4 regions of the Paenibacillus sp. FSL H7-0357 genome follow, and region 4 is predicted to be linked to each of the others. Evidence: riboswitches for the same ligand, from Rfam matches in the RefSeq annotation. Region 4 holds a riboswitch; each other region holds the start of a gene.
The links. A riboswitch is a leader RNA that binds a small molecule or an ion and turns the genes downstream of it on or off. The one in region 4 is predicted to bind thiamine pyrophosphate.
Positions count from the first base shown of each region.

Region 1 (5,082 bases), 3.3 Mb from region 4:
CAAATGGAACTGATCCCGCCAACGGAACTCGAAGCGCGCTTTGGAGAGTGCGTTATCCCGATCCTGCGCCCCCTTGTGTCCTTTGGCCAAGTCGGCTGCATGGGCGGCAATTTTATAGGTGATGACGCCTTCCCGCACATCATTTTTGTTAGGCAATCCTAGATGCTCCTTCGGGGTAACATAACACAACATCGCCGTTCCGAACCAGCCGATCATCGCCGCTCCAATAGCCGAGGTGATATGATCATAGCCGGGTGCAATATCCGTAGTCAGTGGACCCAGTGTGTAAAAAGGAGCGCCATGGCAAAGCTCAAGCTGTTTATCCATATTCTCTTTGATCAGATGCATCGGTACATGGCCCGGACCTTCCACCATCACCTGAACATCATGCTTCCAGGCAAGCGAGGTTAATTCACCCAATGTCTCCAGCTCGGCAAACTGGGCTTCATCATTAGCATCGGCAATGGAGCCTGGCCGCAGCCCGTCACCCAAAGAGAACGCCACATCATAAGCCTTCATGATTTCACAAATATCCTCGAAATGCGTATAGAGAAAGTTCTCCTGATGATGGGCCAGGCACCAGGCCGCCATAATTGAACCCCCTCTGGAGACGATGCCCGTCATTCTTTTGGCCGTTAATGGGATGTAACGCAGCAGTACCCCGGCGTGAATGGTGAAATAATCCACTCCTTGCTCCGCCTGCTCGATCAGAGTGTCCCGGTATACCTCCCAAGTTAAATCCTCAGCCTTGCCGTTTACCTTTTCCAAAGCCTGATAGATAGGCACTGTCCCGATAGGTACCGGAGAGTTGCGGATAATCCATTCACGGGTGGTGTGAATATTTTTGCCTGTCGACAGATCCATAATATTATCCGCTCCCCAGCGGGTAGCCCATCTCATCTTCTCAACTTCTTCATCAATGGAAGAGGACACCGCCGAATTCCCGATATTGGCATTGATCTTCACCAGGAAATTCCGCCCGATAATCATCGGTTCACTCTCAGGATGGTTAATATTCGCTGGAATGATCGCACGGCCGCTGGCTACTTCCTCTCTAACAAACTCAGGGGTTACATTTTCCCGGATTGCGATAAATTCCATCTCCGACGTAATCAGGCCTCTGCGCGCATAATGCAGCTGGCTGACATTGCCGCCTTCTCTGGCTCTCAAGGGCCGACGCTGCAATCCCGGAAACACCTCTGCCGCCGACTTCTCCGTGAGATTCCCGTTATCCTCCGGCTTGACCGTTCTTCCTTCGTAAGATTCGGCATCTCCCCGCTCCGCGATCCACTGAAGCCTGTGAGGCGTTAACCCCTTGCGGATATCGCTATAGGCTTCATCGTTAGTATAAGGCCCGCTTGTATCATAGACACGGACAGGAGCATTCTCCGCTTCTCCGGCCGTACCCGAGGTTCGGCTTAATGTAATCTCGCGCATCGGAACTTGAATATCAGGCCGTGAGCCCTCCACATACACCTTGTGACTTCCCGGAAAAGCACACAGATCGACCTCATGTTTCTTCTCTTGATTCGGCATCTTATTTCCTCCTTAAGGTTTGAGTAAATAAGAAAACGCGCAAAAAAGCCGCTCCACATGGAGCGGCTCAAAAATCCATATAAGGCTAACGCCAACAATGAAATAAAGGTCCGACTCCACTTTCCTACGCTGGTATGATCCAGATCAGGTTCAAGGGTCCAGGAATGCATTTTTCCCGTCTCAGCCTATTCAGGCTCCCCTAGTGGTTTCTTATTTAGTTATGTTTAAGTTACAGAGAAATCCAGCAATTGTCAACCGGTGTTCTTAATAGAGCTTTGGATAAACATGTCCTCTTTTATGAAAAATGCTGAGCTATATTACTTAGATACTCTTCCTCAACCGTATTTTTCTTCATACTTATGAGCATTTTCGCATCTTCTCCCACTACATAACGGAATTTGCTTGTACCGTCTGTGGCCGCTTGATAAATAGTGTCAGCTACAAGTTCTGGTGCCGAGGCATAGTCTGGAGCTTTTTCCATTTCCCCTAATTTACCCAGAAAGGCAGTAGTAAATGATTTATAATCCGTTAAGCCATCATTAAAAAAGAACTCCATCGATCTTCCGCCAAAGTCCGTGCTAATGGCTCCTGGTTCAATCAACTTTACTTTGATGTTTTGTGATGCTAATTCAAAAGATACGGATTCAGAAAAACCTTCTACCGCGAATTTAGTGGAGTGATACAGAGACATCGTAGGAAAGGTCACGATCCCTCCCATTGAAGAGATGTTGATTAGCAACCCTTCCTGATTAGATCTAAAATGAGGCAGCATGGCTTTAGTCATACTAATAAGACCAAAAACATTCACTTCAAATTGTCTGCGGATCTGCTCATCCGTAGCTACTTCTATAAGTCCCATTGTCCCATATCCGGCATTGTTCAGGAGAACGTCAATTTTACCAAACCGCTGAATAGCTTCAGATAATGCAGATTGAATGGTATCTGTTTTCTCAACATCTAACCGCAACACCAACACATTGTCCAATGTAATGAATTCAGTTTCTTTTTCAGGTGCACGCATCGTGGCTACTACGTTCCATCCTCTTTCAGCAAAATGTTTTACTGTAGCTCTCCCAATGCCAGATGAAGCACCCGTGATAAAAATTGTTTTCATTAAAATTCCTCCTAAAAGTATCTGAATTCGCTAAATGCTGCTCTTCTCTTCCTCTAACTGCTCCATGCTTAACAATCCCTCGGCAATAGTTGTAAGTTTAGCTTTATATTCTGCTATCCCAATCTGGATGCAGATGATCTGGGCCGGGTGCATTTCATCTTTATAATGTGAATACTGCTCTAATAACTGATCTAACTTTTTTTGTGATTCCTCTTGTACTTGCTTCAACCAGAAAATCACCTTGTCATACCCCACAAATCGGCCAAAATAAAGCCTCATCATAAAATCGGATTTCTTACTACTGTCTCCCTCTAGTGGCGCTAGTAAATAGTCGTTAAAACAATCTCGCCCTTTAGCCGTTATGTTATAAACATTCTTGTTTGGCTTACCTTTCTGGGGCACAATTTCCTTGGTTATTAATTCTTCCTTCTCCATTCGGGCAAGCGTAGGATAAATCGTGCCATAACTAGAGCTATAGAAATTAGACAACACATTCTCCAATAACTGCTTTATTTCGTAGCCAGTCAACGCTTCTTTCATGAGCAAGCCTAAAATAACATCCTGACTGTTCAAGAATAGCTCCTCCTTATTTAAAACATCTACATATTACACTCAGTAATATATCAGACCAATATATATCACGTCAATATATAATATTTAAGCAAAAAAAACCGAGTGAAGTCAGCAGTGAATGCCTGAAATCAACTCGGCTTGTCATTTGTACTTAATTTGCTGAACTAAAATATTCTGATAAAATCCCCACCAAAACTTGCTTATAATCATTTAAGTCATAAGAAGAGTTATTTACTTTTTTCTTGGCTATGTTTATGCCGTTAAATATTTCTTCTTCCAATTCCCTTCTTGCCTTTAGTACCTCCAAGGTTCCTTCTAAACCTGTATAACCCTGTTTTTTTCCATACCCTTGGTTAGTATAATATTCAATAAATCCCTCCGACCATTCTTTAGGTCTTTCCTTAACGGCCTTTCTGAAAGAATGATCAAGATCATTCTGCTCTACGTAAAGCAGCAATGGATTCAGCCGCTCCACAATCGCTGCCAGTTCTAGAACATAATTTATAACGTCTTCCTTCTGTGCACCATATTTAATCATTCCAATGGTCACAGGGTTTTGTATAAAACAACAATCAAAAACAAAGGTGTCTGGGCCATTTAAAATATTCGCCGAAAATCCCTTCCAACGCTCTGTTATCAGTTTCCTGTTTTGAGCTAGCGACAATTCATAAACATCATTTTTGGCAACTGCCTGCAATAACTCATCTGGAAAATCCGGCCCATATTCATTTGCGATTTTTCGATATTCCAGGAAAGAATGGCTACCTTGTTTAATCACACGATTATTCAACAAATCCCGAAACTTCTCATGGGTACCCAATAATTCATCGAATTCATTTTTCTCGAGACAGGCGACTCCCTCATAATCCGCTGGATGCTCCAAATCCCCTTCTAAAAACAGCTGAGATTTAAGGTTCATTTCCGTAAGAATTTCATGAACTAATTGAGCCGTTGTTGTTTTCCCGAATCCTGGTAATCCCTCAATCAAGACTAACTTCGGTTTCATAATAAAATCCCTCCAATCATTAGTAGGAGGATATGTAGGTTAGGAGCGATAGAGATGCGGTTTCCCACGACAATAAAAGCGGATACCCTAAGGTATCCGCAGAATGGGTTTAAATTACACCTTTCCCTGCATACCCTGTAAGATTAAAGAAAAGCATGCCGAATAAAATAGTGTAATCACTATTACAGGCATCCTTTCGCATTGTTAATCTTTACAGAGTAATCCACATGATCAGGTTAACGCTCCTTTGTATGCATCTCTATTAGTTAGATTAACATTGAGCAGAGATAAATACAATCCGGGAGCCTTCTTCAAACCTCCCCCGCTAGTCTAGTTGATACAGATTCCACTTTTGCGCGTTTGTACCATTGTCATCCCAAATTTGAACGTTGGTTCCATTTGCAGTACCAGCAGCAGCAACATCCAGAGCTTTCCCACTGTTGCTGGCAATCAATTTATAAGCACTTCCAACTTTAACAATGCTCCACTTCTGATTGGAACCGCCGCCATAACTCCATAATTGCACATTCGATCCATTGGCAGTCCCCATCTCAGCTACATCCAAACCTGTATTACTATTGACGTTAATAACCTTATACAATCCTCCGCCAACATCTGTGATTGTCCACTGCTGAGCACCCGTTCCGTTATCGTCCCAGATCTGTACATTTGTGCCGTTTGCAGTGCCTGCAGCAGCTGCGTCCAATGCTTTACCGCTGCCTACGTTAACCATTTTGTAGGTTTTACCAGAAACGATACCATCACTTGGAGGCGTTGCTGACTTTATCTGCTCTCTGACAAATTTACCGGATGCCGTTAACTGCGCGTCAGACCAACCACCATAAGGGCTTGC
Region 1 covers NZ_CP009241.1:6,762,420-6,767,501, forward strand. Annotated here, with positions in the region: gene thiC (phosphomethylpyrimidine synthase ThiC) at 1-1,536, opposite strand, end outside; TPP riboswitch at 1,641-1,747, opposite strand; gene H70357_RS29830 (SDR family oxidoreductase) at 1,832-2,650, opposite strand; gene H70357_RS29835 (PadR family transcriptional regulator) at 2,681-3,223, opposite strand; gene H70357_RS29840 (P-loop NTPase family protein) at 3,375-4,229, opposite strand; gene H70357_RS29845 (cellulase family glycosylhydrolase) at 4,555-5,082, opposite strand, start outside.
Region 1: another riboswitch for thiamine pyrophosphate. It lies ahead of thiC (phosphomethylpyrimidine synthase ThiC); the one in region 4 lies ahead of H70357_RS14915 (ABC transporter ATP-binding protein).

Region 2 (5,082 bases), 940 kb from region 4:
AATTAGTTATTATAATATCATATTAATCGGCTCATGAAAGGGGTTACTTAAAAATTGAACTACCATTTTTCAGCCTATTTGTATCGCCTGCAATATATTCAGCGCTGGAGCCTGATGCGCAGCACCGCCCCGGAGAACGTGGCGCAGCATTCATTCCAGGTAGCCCTGCTGGCCCATATGCTGTGCTCGATCGGCAACGCTCATTTCGGGCGGTCGCTAAATGCCGACCGGGCTGCGGTGATGGCGCTGTTCCACGACGCCTCCGAGGTATTCACCGGCGATATCGCTACGCCGGTGAAACATAACAACCCGCGGCTGCTGTCCAGCTTCCGCGACATGGAGCGGGCCGCCGCCGAACGTCTGGCGGCGATGATTCCGCCGGAGCTAAGCGCGGTCTACACGCCGCTCCTGCAGCCGCAGGACAGCCCGCCCGGCTCAGAGGATGCCGGGCTGCTGCGCTATGTCAAAGCAGCGGATGTGCTGGACGCCTACCTAAAATGCGTCTGGGAGGTCGCTGCAGGCAACCGCGAGTTCGCCGCTGCCAAAGAGCAGACCGCGACAAAGCTGCGCATACTGGAACTGCCGGAGATGGATTATTTCCTGGCCCATATGGCTCCAGGGTTTGAAATGTCGCTGGACGAGCTGTCCGCTGGCATGAGCAGTGAGCCCGGGGCAGATTCGGCAGATTGAATGCAGCAATTTGATCGCTTCGAATTTATTAACGCAGGGAGTCCACCTGATGGTGTGGTGTAATCTTTGGTGAATGGAGCGGCTCTGTCAGGATATCCCAGTCCTTGAATACCGGCTGCAGCCCCTTGGCATACAACATTTCTGTAATTTCATGCACTTTGCGGCCATCCGATATTTCAAACTGCGGGGTTCCGCCTTCAAGGGTATGCCCGCCTACCTCGGTGGATACTCCTGCGGACATTTTAGTGATGCCGAGATGGACCAGATGATCGCGCAAAGCTGCCGGTTCCCGCGTGGACAATGAAATGCCCGCACGGGGCAGAAACAGGCGGTAAGCCAGTATGATCTGCACCAGCGCACGGTCGGTTACATCACTTGCCGGATTGAATTCTCCGAGATAAGGGCGAAAACGGGGAATCGACAAGCCGATCTCGCACTCCGGGTACTTGTCCTGCAAGTATCTCGCATGCAGGGCCGTTGCCAGAGCCTCCTGGCGCCAATCATACATCCCCAGCAGGGCACCAATATTCACGGATCGAAACCCGGCGCGGCAGCCGCGTTCGGGCGCATCCAGACGGTTGCGGTAGACTCTCTTCGGACCCTTCACATGCAGCTTTCGATAGGTCTCCTGATGGTACACCTCCTGATACAAGGTAAGACCGTCTACCCCTGCCACCCTCAGATCATTGTATTCTTCCGTAGAGAGCGGATTAACCTCAATGCTGACTGAAGAAAAATAGTCACGGAGCACCTTCACGCACTCCCTCACATAAGCGGCCGGACTTTCACTCCGGGATTCGCCGGTCAAAATCAGAATGTGGCGCAGGCCTGTGGCGGCGATGGTTTCTGCTTCTTGCCTGACCTCCTCCAGTGTCAGTTTTTTGCGCGGAAAGTCATAAATCGAACTAAAGCTGCAATAAGTGCAATGATTCACGCAAAAATCGGCCAAATACATCGGCGTAAACAGCTGCATCACATGCCCGAAGTGCGTACGTGTCAATCTTTGCGCTTTCTGCGCCATTTCCTCCAGGTAAGGCTCCGCCGCGGGAGACAGCAGTGCCATCAGCCCGTCTTCGTCCAGCTGTTCCAATCGTAGCGCCCGCTTCACATCCACCGCAGTATACTGCTTCCATAAAGTCTCGTAAGGAAGCTGCTCTAACCGAATCACCGTATCAAAAAAGCTCATGCTCTTCCTCCCTTCCTTCTCTGCATTGACTAGGACAGAAAGCCGGTCAGCGGCGACGAGGCCGTTGCCGCCTCCTCCACCGGCCCCAGTCCGGCCAGATAAGCCTTGCGCCCTGCGGTTACCGCCTCACGGAATGCCTCCGCCATCAGAAGCGGATCACGCGCAGTGGCAATTGCCGTGTTCAGCAGCACGGCGGATGCGCCCATTTCCATTGCCTCAGCTGCCTCGGAAGGTCTGCCAATACCGGCGTCAACAATCACCGGAAGATCCACTTCTGCGATCAGAATCCGCAGCAGCTCCTTGGTCTGCAGGCCGCGGTTCGAGCCGATGGGCGCACCCAGCGGCATAACAGCGGCAGCTCCGGCTGCCTTGAGCCGGATAGCTGCGGAAAGATCGGGACTCATATACGGCAGTACAACGAAACCCTCTGCAGCCAATATTTCCGTGGCTTTAACTGTCTCCATATTATCAGGCAGCAAATATTTCTGATCATTAATGACCTCGATCTTTACCCAATTGCCCAGTCCTGCCGCCCTGGCCAGTCTGGCAATACGCACCGCTTCTTCGGCTGTGCGCGCGCCGGAGGTATTGGGCAGCAGCGTCATATGGGAGGGGATATGCGCAACAATGTTGTCGTCACTCTCCGGATCAACCCGGCGCAGAGCCACCGTAATGACCTGAGAACCCGAGCGTGCAATCACTTCGGGAATAAGGGTATTGCGGCTATATTTCCCGGTTCCGATAAACAGCCTGCTGGATAAAGGGGTTCCGCCGATAACGAAAGGATCTTGCATAAAATCGCCTCCTGAGATAATGGCCCGCTAAAATGCGGCCTCTGTTGCTGATACGCCGAGTTTTGATCTTACCTGTTATGTCTTACGTCTTATGTCTTACGTCTTACCTTTAACTCTTGCTTCTTACGTCTTACCTCTTACGTCTTGCCTTTAACTCTTGCTTCTTACGTCTTACGTCTTACGTCTTACTTCCTACCACTTGCCACTTACCTCATACCACTTACCTCTTGCTTCTTGCATCCGGCAACACGCACTGGCACTTTAGCCACCGCCGACAAAGTGGACCAGCTCTACGCGGTCACCTTCGCTCAGCAGCGTATTTCCGTAAACGTCCTTGCCGACGATCTCACCGTTCAGCTCCACGATAACCAGTCTCCCGGTCCACTCGGACCGGCATAGCAGATCAGCTACAGTCCGGCAGCTCTCTTCATAGGTCCCGCCTTTTCCATTCACGATCAAATTCATGCTTGCTCACCTCCTTTAACTGGTGCAGGAGCATTATTAAATGGCTTCAAGCTTAGGGTACGGCCTGAACTGCTGATCTGTAGGCTGTAGCAGCGGCCACAGGATCTCCTGCACTGCATATTCCGGACATTACGGCAATTCCGGCAGCACCCGTTGCCAGAACCTTTCCGGCATTGCCCGGCTCAATTCCGCCTATGGCGATCAGCGGAATGCTGCTGCAGCGGACAGCCTCAGCCAGCTGCTGCAATCCGCGTTCCCGCTGCCCCGGCTTGCAGGCCGAGGGAAACACATGCCCGAACAGGCAGAAGTCCGCTCCCTGCCGGCCGGATTCAGCCGCCTCCTCCGGGGAATGCACCGACCTTCCCAATCGCAGGTCCGGTGCTACGCTGCGCGCTACGGCAGGCGGCAGGCTGTGCCAAGCCAACTGGACCCCGCCCGCCCCTGCGGCCAGAGCAACGTCTATCCGGTCGTTGATCACCAGCTTGGCAGGCGGAACCCCCGCTATGATCAGCTGCTCCGTCAGAGCTATGAGCTCCCGCGCAGACATTGCCTTTTCCCGGAGATGGATATAATCCACTATGAATTGCACAGCCGCAGCCAGCTGAACAAACTGCGCCGGATTCTGCCTTCCATCCGAGATCAAATGTATCTCTTTCAACACGTTCACCTTCTCCTGTTCTTTTGCATTACCGGCAAACACAAAAAAGACCGCCCCCGTAAAGGAGGCAGTCTGGAATATATACAGGAATACCGGGCCATTCAGCCCCGCTGCAGTTATTCGTTCTCCACTTCCCTACGCTGGTATAAACCAGATCAGGTTCAAAGGGTCCGAACGGGTATGTTCGTCTCAGCCTTGCGGCACCCCTAGTGACAAATTCATATTCAATTACGCTTAACGTTTCATATACTAACATATTATTCCTTGAAGAGCCATCCTTTAAAAGAGGCCTGCATCAAAAAGAGCGGAACCCAAGGGTCCGCTCCAGACTCTAATTATTCATAGCAGTGAAATCAGCAACCGCGTTTAGCCGTTTACGACCTCGCCGCCATTCACATGCATTACCTGTCCGCTTACATAAGATGAATCATCGGAAGCCAGATACACATAGGCCGGAGCGAGTTCCTCCGGTTGTCCCGGGCGTTTCATTGGCTGCGTGCCGCCGAATTCACTGACTTTCTTCGCGTCAAAGGTCGACGGAATAAGCGGTGTCCAAATCGGTCCCGGCGCTACGGCATTTACCCGGATGCCTTTGTCCGCCAGATTCATCGACAGCGAACGGGTAAAGCTGAGAATCGCACCTTTGGTGGACGAATAGTCCAGCAGCTGCGGGCTGCCCCGGTATGCTGTGATCGAAGTTGTGTTGATAATCGTGGACCCTTTTTTCAGGTGGGGCATGGCTGCCTTGGTCAAATAGAACATCGAAAAAATATTCGTGCGGAACGTCCGCTCCAGCTGCTCAGAGGTAATATCCTCAATCTTCTCCTGCGGATGCTGCTCGGCCGCATTATTAATCAGGATATCCAGCTTGCCGAGTCCTTCCACCGTCTTATTGATCAGATCCTGGCAGAACGCCTCCACGCCGATATCGCCGGCAATCAGAACGCACTTCCGCCCCTCTTGCTCCACCTGGCGTTTAGTCTCTTCGGCATCGGAATGCTCATTGAGGTAGGAAATAACGACATCCGCACCCTCCTTGGCAAAATGAACGGCAACCGCCCGGCCAATACCGCTGTCTCCTCCTGTAATCAGAGCCGCCTTGCCCAGCAGCTTGCCCGCCGCCTTATAGGCTGAGGTCTCGAATTCCGGCAGCGGATTCATTTCACTTTCAATTCCGGGCTGGCGGTCCTGCACCTGCGGAGGTAATGTTTTTTTGGTTTGCGTGTTGTCTGGCATGATCCATTCTCCTTTCGCTGTGTACCTGTTGGTTACTCATCGTTTTAGGGTTG
Region 2 covers NZ_CP009241.1:2,508,285-2,513,366, reverse strand. Annotated here, with positions in the region: gene yfbR (5'-deoxynucleotidase) at 55-690, shown strand; gene thiH (2-iminoacetate synthase ThiH) at 719-1,876, opposite strand; gene H70357_RS10790 (thiazole synthase) at 1,906-2,670, opposite strand; gene thiS (sulfur carrier protein ThiS) at 2,932-3,135, opposite strand; gene H70357_RS10780 (thiamine phosphate synthase) at 3,188-3,796, opposite strand; TPP riboswitch at 3,909-4,011, opposite strand; gene H70357_RS10775 (SDR family oxidoreductase) at 4,160-5,029, opposite strand.
Region 2: another riboswitch for thiamine pyrophosphate. It lies ahead of H70357_RS10780 (thiamine phosphate synthase); the one in region 4 lies ahead of H70357_RS14915 (ABC transporter ATP-binding protein).

Region 3 (5,082 bases), 3.0 Mb from region 4:
GAAGCTCCAGCTTGGTGAAGATCTGCCATTTGTTCGCGCCGGCCATCTTCATATAGTTCAGCATGGTCCGGTCGCTTTGCATCAGGCCGCCCATGGCAGCGACTGAAACCGGGAAGAAGCAGACCAGCGTAATCAGCACAATCTTCGGCAGCAGCCCGAAGCCGAACCAGATAATCAGCAGCGGCGCGAGCGCAATGGAGGGCACATTTTGACTGAGAATGAGCAGCGGGTAGAGCGCTCTCTTGAGCCAAGGCAGCAGATGCAGCAGCAGGGCAACAATAAGACCCACGCCTGTGCCGATAGGGAAGCCGATCAGGGTAAGGCGCAGCGTAGCCGCTGTATGTGCCCAAATGCCGGAAGCATTGCCCGAGGTTTCCCGGGCGATATCGCTTGGGCTGGGAAGAATCCATGACTCGATATGGAACAGGGATACCGAAACTTGCCATAACCCCAGAAAAAAGACGACCGCCACAAGGGGCGGCCAAATCTGTTTCCAATACGATCTCACGGCCGGTATTTCTCCGTCAGCTTGTCCATGCTGATTCCATTCGGGTTATGGGCAATTTTGATCTGGGAGATGACGCTCGGACTGCCTGCTGCAATCAGCGCTTCATGCATCTGGCGCACAACCTCAAGCAGCTCGGTGATGTCGCCCTCCATCGTGGTCTCCAGCGGGTTCACCTGATGTTTCACACCGGATTTCTGAATCACTTCGATGGCTTTGTCCACGTAAGGAATCGAATCCTCGTTGTTCGGAGTTTTGGGAATTACCTGAATGCTTAGCAATGTATTGGCCACAACATATCAATCCTCTCAGTTTAAATGGGTAATCTGCGTACAGCGCGAAACGAACATTCAATCACTTCATCCTTAATCAGTTAGCTGGCAAAAACTCATTCGTAAATGTGCTTGGAACATCCAGCGGCTGATCGAGCAGCTTCAGGCCATACATCCAGTCGGCGTAATCCTGCCAGACCTCGCTCTTCTGCTCGCCCCAGCGGACGGCATCATCCTTGTATTTCGGGCTGATCCATTTCTGGCTGGCCAGGACCAGCTTGGGATCCAGCTCGGGAACAGCTTTGGAAAGAATGGCTGCGGCTTCCTCCGGCTGATCAATGGCGTATTGATAACCTTTCGAGGTAGCCTTAAGGAAAGCCTTCACCAGCTCCGGATGTTCGGCAATTTCCTTCTCGCTCGTAGTCAGTACCGGCGTGTAGTAATCGAGCTGGGGTGCATAATCCTTGAGGTAGAGCATGTCGAGCGGTTCTCCGCGCAGCTCCGCTTCAATCCCGGTCCAGGCATAGAAGATCCAGGCAAAATCAATGTCGCGTTTCACGGCGGTGAAGAAGTCCGCTTCACCGATGTTCACCAGCTTCACCTTTTTCACATCTCCGCCTTCGGGGTCCATAATGGCTTTCATGGCCGCTTCTTCGGCAGGGGAACCCCAGCCACCGTAGGTTTTGCCTTCGAAATCCTTCGGTGTCTTAATATTGCGGTCTTTCGGTGCAGCGAACCCGGAGGTATTATGCTGAATGATAGCGGCGATGGACACGAGCGGCACCTTCTGCAGGCGGGCCAGCGTCAGCGCCTCTTGGGCACTGATGCCAAAAGCAGCTTCGCCCGAGGTAACCATCGTGTCGGACCCGGCAGCACCCGGCTGCACGATTTCAACATCCAGCCCTTCCTCTTCGTAATAGCCCAGCTCTTTTGCCGCATAAAGCCCGGTATGATTTGTATTCGGCGTCCAGTCCAGCGCGACCTTGACCTTGGTCAGCTCCTTCGGAGCGTCCGTTGCTGCCCCGGCAGTGGTTTCAGGAGCAGTGGTGCTGTTCCCGGCAGTGTCTGCTGCATTCCCGCCAGAGTTCCCATTGCTATTGCCGCATCCGGCAATGGCAAAGACCAGCATGCAGGTGAGGCTGAGCTTTAATACTTTTGTGACTCCCATTTCTCTTCTTCTCTCCTTCCAGCAACCCTAGTCTTCCAAATTCTGAATAGTCCCATACAAAAAAGGCGCCCCGAGAATCGGGACACCAGTTACTTGCGCAAGGTTGTGCTTGGGCCATAAACGGCCGTAAGCGATTGACGATTCCTACGCTGGCATTATCCAGATCAGGTATAAGGGTCAGTATCTTGTGGGATACAATCTCAGCCGGCCAATTCCAGCACCCCTGGTACTATGAAGTTATAGGTATTGCTGTGTTCTTACGGTGTATTATAGACGCCCGCTCCATAGTTGTCCAGTAGCAACTCTGCTTAGCTATCAAGCTTCAGCGGCAGGCGCCACGGCCCTTTGAGCAGAAAATGCGGCTCGGACAGCTTAAACCGCAGCTTATCCTCCCCGGGTTTTGTTTCTAAATGGAGGGTTTTCATCACGCCGTAGGTCTGGTCGGTATTCACCCAAGAGAATGAGCTGTTGTCCGCCTGCCCCGGATAGCGAATAAGGAAATACTTCAGCGTCCGTAGTTTTGCGGCATTGAAATTCACATTCACATCGACGCTGGCAGCCGTCTCGCCGGTACGTTCAATGCGGGTGAACTCTACCGGAAAGCCCGCGATTTCCGCGCGTGTGTGGAGCATTTTCTCCTGGCCGATATCAGGCAGCGGAATCTCTACTTCTGCAGATACGGCGTCACGATCTGAAACTTCAATATAAGGAATGAAGACCGTATAAGGCCAAGTGCCCGCCCCGGCAGTCTCATGAAACCGGAAGTCGGAAGGATAGGACATGGATTCAGGCTGCTCCAGTGCCGCCTTTTCTCCTGCCGCGTTCTCTATATAGAGACCTGATCCAGGCACCAGCGGCTCCAGTCCGTAAGAATGGACAGTCAGCCCGGATTCCGCCGTCAGAGTGGGCAATAACTGGACACGGACAAGCCCGCCGCCAAGGTCCACCGGAAAAGCAGTAATCCGCACATCCTGCTGTATATCGCTTGCGCCGAGTTCCCCGAGCTCCTCAGCTGTCTTCGGAGCGGTGAGCTGTAACGGACCAATGGTTGTGCCGCCCAGATGCAGGGTTAGAAGATTATCCTTCTTCAGTTGCAGCGCTTGAGTTGAACTGTAGCTGCCGTACCACTCTCCCTCCGAGGACGAACGCATATAAGAGGTGAAAGTATAGCGGTTACCGCCGATATCTGCCTCAAACTCGCTGACTTCAGGGACTTTCCGGCCGCGAAGCGTAATGCTCCCGCCAAGCTCTTGCAGGAGAACGGCATCTACGGTCAGACTTCCGTCCCCCACAGCAATGTCATAGGGTTTGCTCAGTACATAGATCCGGTCACCGGGGCTGTTCTCCACAACAGTGCCGAAGCCAGGAAGGAAACTCAGCGCCTTTCTTAACCCGGCCTGTACCTCAGGAGAGAAAGCGAGCATACCGGCAGCGATGAGTATTACTGCCGCTGCGGCCGCGAAGATATTCCGCCTCCGGGATCTCCAGGCGAGGGAACGGAAGGTGTGGACAGCGGCTTCGGGCTCCAGACGGGCAAGTGTACATGCTTTGACGCGGGCGAGCGAAGCTGCCTCCTCTTCGTCTGCCAGGTGCGGACCTTGGTCAACCTCCGGCAGAACACCTAAGGCAAGCTCTGCATCGCTGAAGCTCATAGAATCAATCATCCCGAACAGGCGCTGTTCCTCAATTTTCATGTCTTTGGCCATGTTGAGCCTCCTTTCCCTGACTCTCAGACAGGCCTAGCGCCTGCTTGATCAGCGTCCGGCAACGGTATAAGCGGCTTTCGACTGCCCTTTTACTGAGACTGAAGGTTTGCGCTAGCTGATCAAGGCTCTCATAAAGGAAATATCTGCGCAGAAACAGGCTGCGGTCCGGTTCGCCCAGCTGCTGCACGCAGCCGATCAATTCACTGGCCGTCTCTCGGGAAAGAACTTCCTGTTCGGCGGAAATCTCATTCCATGTAGCTCTGGAGGCAGCTGCTTCTCCGGTTCCGCCCCGGCGCAGCAGCTTGCGTCTCAGGTCCAGCGCTTTGTATTTGGCCAGCAGGAACAGCCAGGTGCGGAAGGAGGCGCGCTCGGGCTCATAACGGCTGATTCCGCTCCATGCCGCCATAAACACATCGCTCACACATTCCTCAACATCCTCCGCGCTTCCGGTGCCGGACAGAATACGCCAGACCAGTCTTTGCACATCAGGGCCAAAGAAATCAATCGCTTCTGCGAGTGCTTTTTTATCTTTGTTTTTGAACCGCCCGGCCCATGCCAGGCTGTCATTAGGATTGAACGTCATAGGCAACCTCCGGCGTATATACTATTCATTACTACGTCGTCCGGAGAGCAAATCACTCATGATTGTTTCCGACAGCTTATCAATCCTTGGAATAAAATCTTTTTCTGCGGCGGCTGCGGATTCCGTTCCACAGCTCTTTCAGTGTCAGGAGGATGCTGACGAGGATGCCGGTGAAGGTGAGCAGCAGTGCCAAATATTCAAAAGGAGAGTATTCCAGCATTTTGCTCCATTCAATACGTCCCTTCAAATCTTCAATGACCTGGTTCATCCCGTAGATGCCGCTCACCACTGTGAAGACGGTCAGAATCATCAGCAGCGTATCCCGGCGTTTAGCCTGGAATTTCTCCTGGTACTGGAACAGGTCGTTCAGGGTCATTTTGACTTCATCAAAAAGGGCGTCGTTGCCGTATACTTTGCGCAGCTGGATGAAGATCTCCCGGCCCTGCGACTGTGAAATCAGCTCCAGAAAATAAAACTTGGCCGAAAACTTGTTAATCAGGAAGATCAGATTCTCAATTTCATCATAATCGTGGTTGATACGCAGCCGGGAGTGGAGATTGGAAAGCTTCAACAGGACGATTTTGTGGAAAATACTAAGGAGCAGCCCGTAGTAATACTGCCCGTACATCTGATTGACCAGTGGAGTGGCTACCTCCGGTTCGGCCCGGCTCAGGCAGCAGAAGGTTTGCTCGTTGGTCATATAGTAGGTATCCGGCCCCCAGCGGTTGTACGAATGTGCCTGGCAGTACTCTTCGATGTACTCGGGATCGCTGGCGCTGATATAGGGTTTTCCGTCCAGATTCAGCCCATCCAGCTGGGAGGCGCGGTAACGCAGCTCCACGCTGATT
Region 3 covers NZ_CP009241.1:432,644-437,725, forward strand. Annotated here, with positions in the region: gene H70357_RS01935 (ABC transporter permease) at 1-508, opposite strand, end outside; gene H70357_RS01940 (thiamine-binding protein) at 505-798, opposite strand; gene H70357_RS01945 (ABC transporter substrate-binding protein) at 875-1,945, opposite strand; TPP riboswitch at 2,070-2,180, opposite strand; gene H70357_RS01950 (hypothetical protein) at 2,254-3,651, opposite strand; gene H70357_RS01955 (sigma-70 family RNA polymerase sigma factor) at 3,629-4,234, opposite strand; gene H70357_RS01960 (hypothetical protein) at 4,314-5,082, opposite strand, start outside.
Region 3: another riboswitch for thiamine pyrophosphate. It lies ahead of H70357_RS01945 (ABC transporter substrate-binding protein); the one in region 4 lies ahead of H70357_RS14915 (ABC transporter ATP-binding protein).

Region 4 (5,082 bases):
TTCCAGGATCACACCGTTGTCCATCAGGATGATCCGGTCGGCCACATCGGCAGCAAACTTCATCTCATGGGTGACGATCACCATTGTCATGCCTTCAGCTGCAAGCTGCTTGATGACCTTCAGCACCTCGCCCACCAGTTCAGGATCGAGTGCTGAAGTCGGCTCATCGAACAGCAGCACTTCGGGATCGACCGCCATCGCCCGGGCAATGGCCACACGCTGCTGCTGGCCGCCGGACAGCTGATGGGGGTAAGCCTCCACTTTATCACTGAGGCCAACCTTGGCCAGCAGCTCTATCCCCCGCTTCCTGGCTTCCCCCTTGCTGCGTTTCTGTACAGTAACCTGCCCCTCCATTACATTGTCAAGCGCAGTCATATGCGGAAACAGGTTATAGGACTGAAAAACCATCCCTGTTTTTTGACGGAGGGCCATCAGTGTGTTATGCGGAATTTTCCTGTTTTGCGTAAATTCAAGGTTTAATCCCCCCAGCGACAGGCTGCCCTGATCCGGTATTTCCAGCAGATTAAAACAGCGAAGCAGCGTTGTTTTGCCGGAGCCGGAGGGCCCGATAATCACCAGAACCTTGCCATGCTCCATGCTGAGGTCGATACCTTTTAACACCTGTAGCGAACCGAAGGATTTGTGCAGGCCGCGAATTTCAATCAAGTGATTTCCTCCTTATCTCGCCGAATAACGGTCAAACCGCTGTTCCAGGACATTTTGCAGCGCGGACAGCACGGAGCAGAACAGCAGGTAGAATAATGCAGCCTCACTATAGAGCAGCAGCGGTTCGTAGGTGGTCGCCGTGATCTGCTGCGCTGTTTTGAACATCTCTACGTACGTAATGCTTGCCGCCAGGGAGGTATCCTTTACGAGACTGATAAAAGAGTTCGACAAGGGCGGAACCGATACACGCGCCGCTTGAGGCAGAATAATCCGCCGCAGTGCCTGCCCCCGGCTCATTCCGACGGAAAAGGCAGCTTCCCACTGGCCTTTATGTATGGACAGGATGGCTGCCCGGACGATTTCCGAAGAATAGGCTCCAACACTGAGTGTAAAACCGATTACAGCGGCAATAAAAGGATCCAGCACAATCCCTGCCGCCGGAAGTCCATAAAAGATAATAAAGAGCTGTACCAGCAGCGGTGTTCCGCGGATAACCCAGACGTAGAACCGGGCAATCAGCTTCGGGATTCTCCATGAGGAGAGACGGAACAGCGCGGTAAGAACAGCTAGCAGCAATCCAAGCGCAAAGGAAACAAGCGCCAGCGGAAGGGTATAAGCCACCCCCGCTTTAAACAGGGGCAGCAGTGAATCCATGAAAATCCCAATTTTCCGGTCATCCATCGTTCAGACATCCTTTTTGGACACTCGGCTGCAACTTCGCGCCAGCTCCATTTGTTATTTGGACACATCCGCCCCAAAGTACTTCTCCGATATTTTCAGATAGGTTCCATCGCTCTTCATTTCAGCCAGCGCATTGCTGACAGCATTAACCAGCTCTTCGTTTCCTTTGAGGAAAACTGCCGCACTTTGCGACCCCTCGGCCGTTTCATCCACCTGTTTGATCTTTGCATCTGGTTTTTGCTTCTTTAAGTCGAGATAGGACAAGCCGTCATTTACGGTCGCATCAATCCGGCCGGAGGTCAGCAGGTCTATGGCCTGGTTGAAGCCATCCACAGCGACGATCTCCGCACCGTTCTCCCGGGCGATATCGGACAGGTTGCTGGTCAGCGATTGACCTGCCTTCTTCCCTTTAAGATCCGCGAAGGCTGTAATATCCTGGTTATCCTCGCGCACGATCAGCACTCCCTTAGAGACGATATACGGCTCAGAGAAATCATATTTCACCTTGCGTTCATCCGTGATCGAAACCTCGTTGAATATCGTATCAAAACGTTTGGCATCCATGCCGGCAAACAGGCCATCCCATTGGGTTTCTACAAATTCGGGTTCCACCCCCAGCCGTTTCGTAATCTCCTTGGCAATCTCCACATCAAAACCGGTAAGCTTGCCCTCTGCATCATGAAAAGTAAACGGAGCATATGTCCCTTCCGTACCAATACGCAGCTTGCCACTCGCTTTAACAGCTTCCAGTGAGTTCTGCCCGGCCGGAGCCGCTCCTTCTGTGGGCGCGGCAGTAGCCGCAGGCGCTGTATTGTTATTATTGCCGCATGCCCCTGCCGGCAGCAGAGTTAGCAGCAGCAGGATAGTCAGACTAAGCTTCTTCATCACATGAACCCCTTTCAAAATCCCTCTATTTTTCACTGCATGGACACTTGCTTATCTTGCCCAAAAGCACCGCTGCTTCATCAAGTTTTTTGCATCTTCAGTCAGACCTCTACTTATGCCAGCCGAAACGGTACGGCTCCAGCAAAGAAGCGATTCCCGCTGGTATGATCACGCTGTTCATAACCGGACTGCAGCAAAAGTGAGCGACTGCTTCTCTTTACAAACTGCCGGGATATGGTATATTAATTAGCAATTGCAAATTCAATATTGACCTGTTATTTCACTAGGGGAGTCGGCCGACTGAGACGGAGCTTTAAGCTCCGGACCCTTGGAACCTGATCTGGATCATACCAGCGGAGGGAAGTGGAGCAGAATTGTTCAGCGGAGCCGCACTAAGCTAACTGACTGTGACGTTCAGACCCATTTATTTCCTCCGGAAATGAATGGGTCTTTCTTGTGTCTGCTGTTGCCGCCGATCAGGCAAGTAACGTTAAACAAACTACGCCCGCAGGAGGTTTCCACATTCCAATATGCTCACTATAACCAACCTGGCTTATTCGTTTGCAGCGACTAGGAATCCGGTATTCTCCGGTCTTTCAATGACCGTCCGCCAAGGCGAATTCATTTCCGTTGTTGGAGCCAGCGGCTGCGGGAAAAGCACACTGTTCAAAATCATTGCCGGCCTGCTCGAGCCGTCCGGCGGTGAAATAACCGTACATGGACGCTGCTCTCGTTCGACACGCTCGCGGCTTGGACAGATCGCTTATATGCCGCAGCAGGACCTGCTGCTGCCTTGGAGGACCGTGCTGGACAATTGCCTGCTTCCCTGGGAGCTGAAGCAGGACTCTAGCCGGCACGAGGCACTCGCCCGGATCCGCGGAATGCTCGGCCGCTTTGGCCTTTCCGGCAAGGAAAATGCTTATCCGCAGGAGCTGTCCGGCGGGATGCGCCAGCGGGTCGCCCTGCTGCGCACACTAGCTGCTGGCAACGAACTGCTGCTGCTTGACGAACCGTTTGGAGCGCTGGACGCGATCACCAAACGGGAGATGCACCGCTGGCTGCTGGAGCTGTGGGGCGGGCTCGATAAGTCCGTTCTGTTCATCACTCATGATCTTGAAGAAGCGCTGCTGCTCAGCGACCGGATTTATTTGATGACCGGCGGCTCTGGCGGCGGGCTGCAGGAGCTGATCGTCACTTTGCCGAGACCCAGACATTACAAAATGAATTATGAACCGCAGTTTGTTGCCCTGCGGGAGGATTTGGAGTGTAGATTGCATGAGAGCTCTATGGTATAAGAAACAGCTGCGGACTTATGGCCCCTTTCTACTGCTTGTGGTGCTGCTTATTGCGGCATGGGAGATCACAGCACAGCTGAACATGATCCCTTCATTTATTCTCCCGGGGCCAAGTGCAATTTGGACAGCGCTGATTGAAAAGCGGGGGCTGCTGTTCGGAGAGCATTTGCCCGCCACGTTGCAGGAGACACTGATCGGGTTTGCCCTCTCGGTTGTCTGCGGAACACTGCTGGGTACCGGCATGCATATGTTCGCTCCGCTCGCCAAAGCACTTTATCCCATGCTGATTATCAGCCAGACCATTCCGCTGATCGCGCTCTCACCTATTTTTATTATGTGGTTCGGCTATACCCTGTGGGGCAAGGTTGCTGTCGTCTTTCTGACTGCCTTTTTTCCTGTTGTGGTAGCCGTCTATGACGGTCTGCGGCAAAGCGGCAGCCTGTACAGAGACCTTCTCCTGACGCTTGGGGCAAACCGCTGGCAGATATTGCGCAAGACGCAGATTCCGCTGGCGCTGCCCTCCTTTTTCTCCGGACTTAAGCTTTCTATCGTCTACTGTGTGATCGGAGCGACGATCGGGGAATGGCTGGGCGGCAGCCGGGGGCTTGGTTATTTCAGCCGCCGGATGGCCGGCAATCTGCAAAGTGCAGAAATGTTCGCCGCCGTATTGCTGCTGTCCGCTTTGGGTGTAGCCTTGTTTCTCAGTATCGCTGTGCTCGAAAAACTCATTTTGCAGAAAAGAGGATTTTACCGATGACCCATCCTGAGCTGTATCGCAATCATTCCACACATAAGAAATCACACCGACTTATTCCATACTTATTGTTGTTATGCCTGCTTACCCTCTTAAGCGGCTGCGCCAGCGCAAAAGACCCGGATACCTCCGCCGCTTCTTCAGAGAATTCCAGCGGCAAACCGCACAAGCTGACTATAATGCTCGACTGGTATCCGAACGCAGTTCATTCCTTCCTGTATGCTGCTCAGCAGAATGGCTATTTTGCCGAAGAAGGGCTGGAGGTGGACATTCAAATGCCGGCGGACAGCAATGATGCTTTGAAGCTTGTCGCCGCAGGTAAAGTCGATCTGGCTCTCAGCTACCAACCACAGGTATTAATGGCGCGGAGTGAAGGAATACCTGTAAAATCTGTCGCAGCGCTCGTAAGGCATCCGCTCAATCATCTTCTGGTCCCCGCAGAGAGCGGGATAACCGGCCCGAAAGAACTCACAGGCAAAAATGCCGGATACTCCTCCATTCCCCTGTATGAAGCGATGCTCCGGACAATGGTCAAATACGACGGAGGCGATCCGGCTTCACTGAACCTGATTGATGTTGGATTCGATCTTATTCCTGCTCTTTCTACCGGACGCGCAGACGGCATTATCGGCGGATTTATTAATCATGAGGCATTGATATTGGAAAAAGAAGGCCACCCCGTCACTTCATTCGATCCGACGGACTACGGAGTACCGGACTATTATGAGCTTGTGCTTGTTGCCAGTGAACAGGGCTTGTTGGATAAGGAGGATGACTACCGGAAGTTCATGAATGCGGCAC
Region 4 covers NZ_CP009241.1:3,449,217-3,454,298, reverse strand. Annotated here, with positions in the region: gene H70357_RS14930 (amino acid ABC transporter ATP-binding protein) at 1-666, opposite strand, end outside; gene H70357_RS14925 (amino acid ABC transporter permease) at 679-1,347, opposite strand; gene H70357_RS14920 (amino acid ABC transporter substrate-binding protein) at 1,402-2,232, opposite strand; TPP riboswitch at 2,508-2,611, shown strand; gene H70357_RS14915 (ABC transporter ATP-binding protein) at 2,763-3,527, shown strand; gene H70357_RS14910 (ABC transporter permease) at 3,508-4,284, shown strand; gene H70357_RS14905 (ABC transporter substrate-binding protein) at 4,281-5,082, shown strand, end outside.